DNA from 2 places in the Rhizobium sp. WW22 genome. Region 2 is predicted to be linked to the other one. Evidence: predicted binding sites of a transcription regulator. Region 2 holds the regulator's gene; the other holds the start of a gene.
What was found. The regulator PhoB, encoded in region 2, activates phosphate uptake and scavenging genes when phosphate is short. The targets are predictions, from matches to a motif close to TGTCATNNANCTGTCAT.

Region 1: a site for PhoB is predicted at 1,479-1,495, ahead of ACK83U_RS21570 (acetoacetate decarboxylase). Genes of this name have one in related genera too.

Annotation. Positions count from the first base shown of each region.
Region 1 covers NZ_CP178199.1:557,939-561,473, forward strand. The annotation lists gene ppk2 (polyphosphate kinase 2) at 1-463, opposite strand, end outside; gene ACK83U_RS21565 (3-hydroxybutyrate dehydrogenase) at 560-1,348, opposite strand; gene ACK83U_RS21570 (acetoacetate decarboxylase) at 1,554-2,300, shown strand; gene ACK83U_RS21575 (patatin-like phospholipase family protein) at 2,337-3,494, shown strand.
Region 2 covers NZ_CP178198.1:125,806-129,340, forward strand. The annotation lists gene pstB (phosphate ABC transporter ATP-binding protein PstB) at 1-637, shown strand, start outside; gene phoU (phosphate signaling complex protein PhoU) at 689-1,402, shown strand; gene phoB (phosphate regulon transcriptional regulator PhoB) at 1,434-2,117, shown strand; gene ACK83U_RS00665 (GcrA family cell cycle regulator) at 2,207-2,743, opposite strand; gene ACK83U_RS00670 (aspartate aminotransferase family protein) at 3,168-3,535, shown strand, end outside.

The DNA.
Region 1 (3,535 bases), on a different replicon from region 2:
TGACGCGTTCCACGCCCGCACGATTATACCAGCTACGGTCGAACAGGACCATTTCGCCCGCCGTCGGCAGATGAGCGGCATAGCGCTGGAAATACCACTGGTGCCGCTCGCGCTCGGTCGGAGCCGGCAGTGCGACCACGCGGCAGACGCGCGGATTGAGGCGCTGGGTGACACGCTTGATGGCGCCGCCCTTGCCGGCGGAATCTCGGCCCTCGAACAGCACAACGACCTTGAGCTTCTTGTACTGCACCCAGTCCTGCAGGCGCACGAGCTCATGCTGAAGACGGAACAGTTCGCGGAAATAGACCCTGCGGTCGAGGGTTGCCTCGCCTTCGCTGACAAGGCCTTCGGCAACCAACTCGTCGATACGGTCCTCTTCGAGCTGCATCTCCAGCTCTTCGTCGAAACTGTCGACGATCTCATCCTTGATACGGCTGAGCGGGTCCTGGTTTTCTTGAGTCATTGTGCGCTTCCTGCTCCGTTTTCATGTTGGTGCCGCGGCCTGCGGCCGCGGAAAGCCGGTATGGTCCTCGAACAAATGCCGGCTATGGTTTCAGCATTACTCAGCGGTCCAGCCGCCGTCGACGGAAAGCGTCGTGCCGGTAATCTGCTTGGCGGCATCGCCGCAGAGGAAGACGGCGATGGCTGCGACTTCATCCACAGTCACGAATTCCTTCGTCGGCTGGGCGGCGAGCAGCACATCATGCTTGACCTGCTCTTCCGTCATGTTGCGCGCCTTCATCGTCTCGGGGATCTGCTTCTCGACGAGCGGCGTCCAGACATAGCCGGGCGCGATGGAGTTGACGGTCACGCCATTCTGGGCGGCTTCGAGAGCGATGGTCTTGGTGAGACCGGTAATGCCGTGCTTGGCCGAGACATAGGCAGACTTGAAAGGTGAGGCGACAAGCGCATGCGCCGAGGACGTATTGATGATGCGCCCCCATTTGCGCGCCTTCATGCCGGGAATGGCGGCCTTGATGGCGTAGAAGGCAGCAAGCAGGTTGATGCGGATGATCGCTTCCCACTTGTCGTCCGGAAACTCCTCGATCGGTGCCACGAACTGGATACCGGCATTATTGACGAGGATATCGAGGCTGCCGAAGGCTTCCTCGGCTTCACGCACCATGGATGTCACTTCCTCGCCATTCATCATGTTGGCGCCGGAGTAGCGGCACTTCACGCCGAAATCGGCCTCGATGGCAGCGCGTTCCTTTTCGATCGCATCGGCATCGCCAAGGCCGTTGATCGTGACATTCGCGCCTTCAGCGGCAAAGGCGCGTGCAATCGCAAGCCCGATACCGCTCGTCGAACCGGTGACCAGCGCATTCTTCGAAGTCAACGAACCCATGATGCAACTCCTGCAATCGTAATGACGTGGTTGGGTAAAGGGAAATGCTCAAGATGGGTGCACACTGCCAGCCGGATATGTCGCTTTGATAACAGTGCGGTTTCGCCTCTCGCCGCAACCCTTCGGCACCTGACACTTCACTGTCATGCAACCGTGCAAATTTGCCGCCGGCGCCTCGCTGTTTCCTCCAACGACGGAAAATACGATGAAGGTCGAAGACATTCTCAAGCATGCCTATGCAATGCCGCTGACTAACCCCTCCTATCCTCCGGGGCCTTATCGGTTCTTCGACCGCGAATATATCATCATCACCTACCGGACCTCGCGCGAGGCGCTTGAGGCCGTCGTGCCCGCGCCGCTCGAAATCGACGAGCCGCTGGTGAAATACGAATTCATCCGCATGCCCGATTCCACCGGCTTCGGCGATTATACCGAGACCGGACAGGTCATCCCGGTGACCTATCGCGGGCAAAAGGGCGGCTATGTCCACTCCATGTATCTGGATGACGATGCGCCGATCACCGGCGGCCGCGAGATCTGGGGCTTCCCGAAAAAACTAGCCAGTCCGAAGATCGTCAACGAGGGCGAGGTCATCGTCGGCACGCTGCATTATGGCAGTGTCCTTTGCGCCACGGGAACGATGGGTTACAAGCACAAGCCGATCGACCAGGGACCGCTTCTGTCCGCTCTCTCGGAACCCAACTTCCTGATCAAGATCGTGCCGCATGTCGATGCCACCCCGCGCATCTGCGAGCTTGTGCGCTACTACTTAACCGATATCACCATCAAGGAAGCCTGGACCTCGCCAGCCGCCCTCGATCTCAGGCCGCATGTCATGGCGGACGTTGCGCGGCTGCCTGTGCTGGAAGTGGTTTCCGCGGTTCATTTCACCGCCGATCTGACGCTCGGCCTCGGCGAAGTCGTTCACGACTATCTCGCAGAGCGCAGATAACCAAACCTCATTGCTATTCCATGCTGGAGACGGACCGTGCTTGAACGAAACACCAAGGCCGCAGCCCCGACTATCCCCGAAATTGCCGCTCAATATGATCGCGTCGCCCTGGTTTTCCAGGGGGGCGGCGCGCTCGGCGCCTATCAGGCCGGCGTCTACGAGGCGCTTGCCGAAGCGGGATGCGAGCCGACCTGGCTTTCCGGCGTCTCGATCGGCGCGGTCAATGCCGCGATCATCGCCGGCAACGAGCCTGGTCGGCGGCTGCAACGTCTGGAGCAATTCTGGCAGATCATCTCCGGCCGCAAGATCTGGGCCTATACGCCCGAAGGCGATTTCTTTCGCGATATCCGCAACCGCACCAGCTCGTGGATGACGATGACCATGGGCCAGCCCGGCTTCTTCAAGCCGCGCTTTCCCAATCCCTGGCTGGAGCTGCCGGGCGCAGAAGGTGCCACCAGCTTCTATGACTCGGCAGAGCTTAAGAAGACGCTGGAAATGCTGATCGATTTCGACGTGCTGAACGATGGCAAGAAGCGCTTCAGCGTCGGCGCGGTGAATGTCCGCACCGGCAACTTCGTCTACTTCGACACCGACAATATCCGCATCGGCCCCGAGCACATCATGGCGAGCGGCGCCCTGCCGCCGGCGCTCCCGTCCATCCGCATCGAGGGTGAATATTACTGGGACGGCGGCATCGTCTCCAACACGCCGCTGCAATATCTGCTCGATCAGGAAGAAGACCGCAGTTCGCTCGTCTTCCAGGTCGACCTGTTCAGCGCCCGCGGCGTCCTGCCGCGCAGCATGCCGGATGTCCTTTCGCGCCATAAGGACATCATGTATTCGAGCCGCACGCGGCAGAACACCGATAATTTCAAGCGCATCCATGGACTGAAGATGAAGCTCCTGGGTGCGCTGAAGCGTGTCCCTAGGGATCAGCTGACCGCGGAAGAGGAAGAACTGATCGCCGATTATTCCGATGCCGGTGTCGTCAACATTGTGCACCTGATCTATCAGCACAAGAACTACGAAGGTCACGCCAAGGATTACGAGTTCTCTGGCACCTCGATGCGAGAGCACTGGGATATGGGCCTCGAGGATACGAAGCGGACGCTGCGCCATACCGACTGGCTGTTGCCGCCCTTCACGGATGATGCGGTCGCCATCCACGATCTCCACCGGGAAGACCCGGCGTGAGACCGATGTTGCGCCAGAGCAGTTCCAGCAAAAGTGCGAAG
Region 2 (3,535 bases):
CGGCAAGTCCACCTTCCTGCGCTGCCTCAACCGCATGAACGATACGATCGAGACCTGCCGGGTCACCGGCAAGATCACGCTCGACGATCAGGATGTCTACGACGACAGCATCGACGTGGTAGAGTTGCGCGCCCGCGTCGGCATGGTCTTCCAGAAGCCCAACCCGTTCCCAAAGTCCATCTTTGAGAACGTCGCCTACGGCCCGCGCATCCATGGCCTGCATCGCTCAAAGGCCGATCTCGAGCATATCGTCGAGACCAGCCTGCAGAAGGCCGGTCTCTGGGGCGAGGTCAAGGATCGGCTCCATGATGCCGGCACGAGTCTATCGGGCGGTCAGCAGCAGCGTCTGTGCATCGCCCGCGCCGTCGCGGTCAGTCCGGAGGTCATCCTGATGGACGAGCCGTGCTCGGCGCTCGATCCGATCGCGACCGCCAAGGTCGAGGATCTCATCCACGAGCTGCGGGAGAATTTCACCATCGTCATCGTGACGCATTCCATGCAGCAGGCAGCCCGCGTCTCGCAGCGTACCGCAATGTTCCATCTCGGCCACCTGGTCGAGGAGAACGACACCGATAAGATGTTCACCAATCCCGACGATTTCCGCACGCAGGATTACATCATGGGCCGTTTTGGTTGATGATGTCAGGCGCGCGGCTCATTTCACACAGTTCACCTTGAGGATAGAAAAATGGTCTCCACTCACATTCTCTCTGCCTATGACGAAGACCTGAAGTTCCTGACGCGCCGCATTGCTGAAATGGGCGGCCTGGCAGAGCAGATGGTTAGCGACAGCGTACGCGCGCTGGTCAATAGCGACGCTGCCCTGGCCCAGAAGGTCATCTCCGACGACGTCGTTCTCGACCATGCCGAGCGCGAAGTCGGCGACAAGGCGATCGTTACCATCGCCCGCCGTCAGCCGATGGCGGCGGACCTGCGTGAAATCATGGGCTCGATCCGCATTGCATCCGATCTGGAGCGCGTCGGCGATCTCGGCAAGAACACCGCAAAGCGCGTCATCGCCGTCCAGGGCACCGGTGTCCCGCGCCGTCTCGCCCGCGGCATCGAGCATCTCTCCGAACTGGCGCTGAGCCAGCTCAAGGAAGTTCTGGATGTCTACGCGACCCGCTCGCCGGACAAGGCCGTATCGATCCGCGAACGCGACGAGGAAATCGACGCCATGTACACCTCGCTCTTTCGCGAGATGCTGACCTACATGATGGAAGATCCGCGCAACATCACCACCTGCACGCATCTTCTCTTCTGCGCCAAGAACATCGAGCGCATCGGCGACCATGCCACCAACATCGCCGAGACGATCTATTACATGGCGACGGGCGCGCAGCCGGAAGGCGAGCGCCCGAAGGACGATACCGCCAATACCGTCGGCGCAGTGACCGAATAATCCGAAAGCGAAGAAAGGAGACCATAGGCGCATGGTTCCGAGAGTTGCTGTTGTAGAAGACGAGGAAGCGCTCAGCGTTCTGCTGCGCTACAATCTTGAGGCCGAAGGCTTCGAGGTCGACACGATCCTCAGAGGCGATGAGGCCGAGCTGCGTCTCCAGGAGCGCATCCCCGATCTCCTGATCCTCGACTGGATGCTGCCCGGCGTATCGGGCATCGAGCTCTGCCGCCGGCTGCGTATGCGGCCGGAGACTGAGCGCCTGCCGATCATCATGCTGACGGCCCGCGGCGAGGAAAGCGAGCGCGTGCGCGGGCTTTCGACCGGCGCGGACGATTATGTCGTCAAGCCGTTCTCGACGCCGGAGCTGATGGCTCGCGTCAAGGCGATGCTGCGGCGTGCCCGCCCGGAGGTTCTCTCCACGGTGCTGCGTTGCGGCGATATCGAGCTGGACCGCGAAACCCATCGCGTTCACCGCAAGAGCCGCGAAGTGCGGCTGGGGCCGACGGAATTCCGCCTGCTGGAGTTCCTGATGTCCTCGCCGGGCCGCGTCTTCTCGCGTTCGCAGCTGCTCGACGGCGTATGGGGTCACGATATCTACGTCGACGAACGCACGGTCGACGTCCATGTCGGCCGCCTGCGCAAGGCGCTCAACTTCTCCAATATGCAGGATGTCATTCGCACCGTTCGCGGCGCGGGCTACTCCATGGAGGCCTGAGCGGGGATACCCGATCAGGCATCAACATAGCGGCGGAAACAGAAAACGGGCCTCAAGGGCCCGTTTCTTTATCTCAGTCATCAAGCTTCTCAGCCACGCGGCTGGGCCGGCCTACGCCGTTCATGCACCGGCTGGTAGGCCAGGCGCTGATGGTAGGTGCAGTAAGGCGATGAATCTGGGCTCTCATTGCCGCAGAAATGGAAATCGTCCTTCAGCGGATCGCCGACCGGCCACTTGCAGGTGCGCTCCGTCAGTTCCGTCAGGCCGAGGCGGCGGGAAATCGGAACGACGACGTTCGATGCCGGGCGATACTGGATTTCGTTGACGGAATCGATCTCGATCTCTTCCTTCAGCATGGTTGCGCCCTGCTGGCGGGCAACCACCGTGCGGGTAGCAACGCGCGATCCGTAGGTCGCAGCGCGAGGTGCCGCTGCGCTGCGCTTCGGCGTGCGCGCTGCGGTTGTCGCGCCGCCCGCCTTCGCTCGGCCGGGGAGGTTCAGGCGATGCACCTTGCCGATGACGGCATTACGGCTCACGCCACCGAGCTGCGCAGCGATCTGGCTGGCGCTCAATCCTTCGGACCATAGCTTTTTCAGCTTCTCGACGCGTTCGTCTGTCCAATTCATGCCCTGTCTCCGCTGTCGCGTTTCCGATGGCAGAATCCCTCACCATTGCCTCGCATGGTATCGAGGCGCGAAACGCTCTAAAATTGTGGTGACTAGTTCCGCCGCATGCAGTCTAGCAATTGGTTTTTAACCTAGTGTGAGGCTGACTCCGTGACAAGAGTCGCGGGAATCTTGAGGAATCGATTTCGAGGTTTTCCCCAACTTGCTGTCCGGGCGTGGCATTTCTGCCATAGGCGCCGCCCGACGCATCTCTTTTGCCGGCAAGCGTTTTCTCGCACCTGCTAAAACGGCAGTTTTGTTGACATCGCGGTGCAAAACATCAATAGTGCCCAAGCCGCCGCAAGGCGGCATTTTTGATTTTTTCGGACCCGTTTCATCAAATGGAAGCGATCGGTCCTTAAAGTTGTGATCAGGAGATATGGCCATGGCCGAGACCACGCCGCTTTACGACACCTACTTGCGCGCTCCGCTGCGGTTCGAGCGAGGTGAGGGCGTCTGGCTGGTCACTGAGAATGGCGAACGCTACCTCGATTTCGCAGCCGGCGTCGCGGTCAATTCGCTCGGTCATGCTCATCCCCATCTTGTCGCCGAGCTGAAGGCGCAGGCCGACAAGGTCTGGCACCTGTCCAACCTCTATGAGGTGCCCGGCCAGGAGAAGCTGTCGAAGCGGCTGACGGAAGTGACCTTCGCCGACAAGGTGTTCTTCACCAATTCGGGCGCGGAGGCGCTGGAGTGCGCCATCAAGACTGCGCGGCGCTATCAATTCGCCAAGGGGCATCCCGAGAAGTTCCA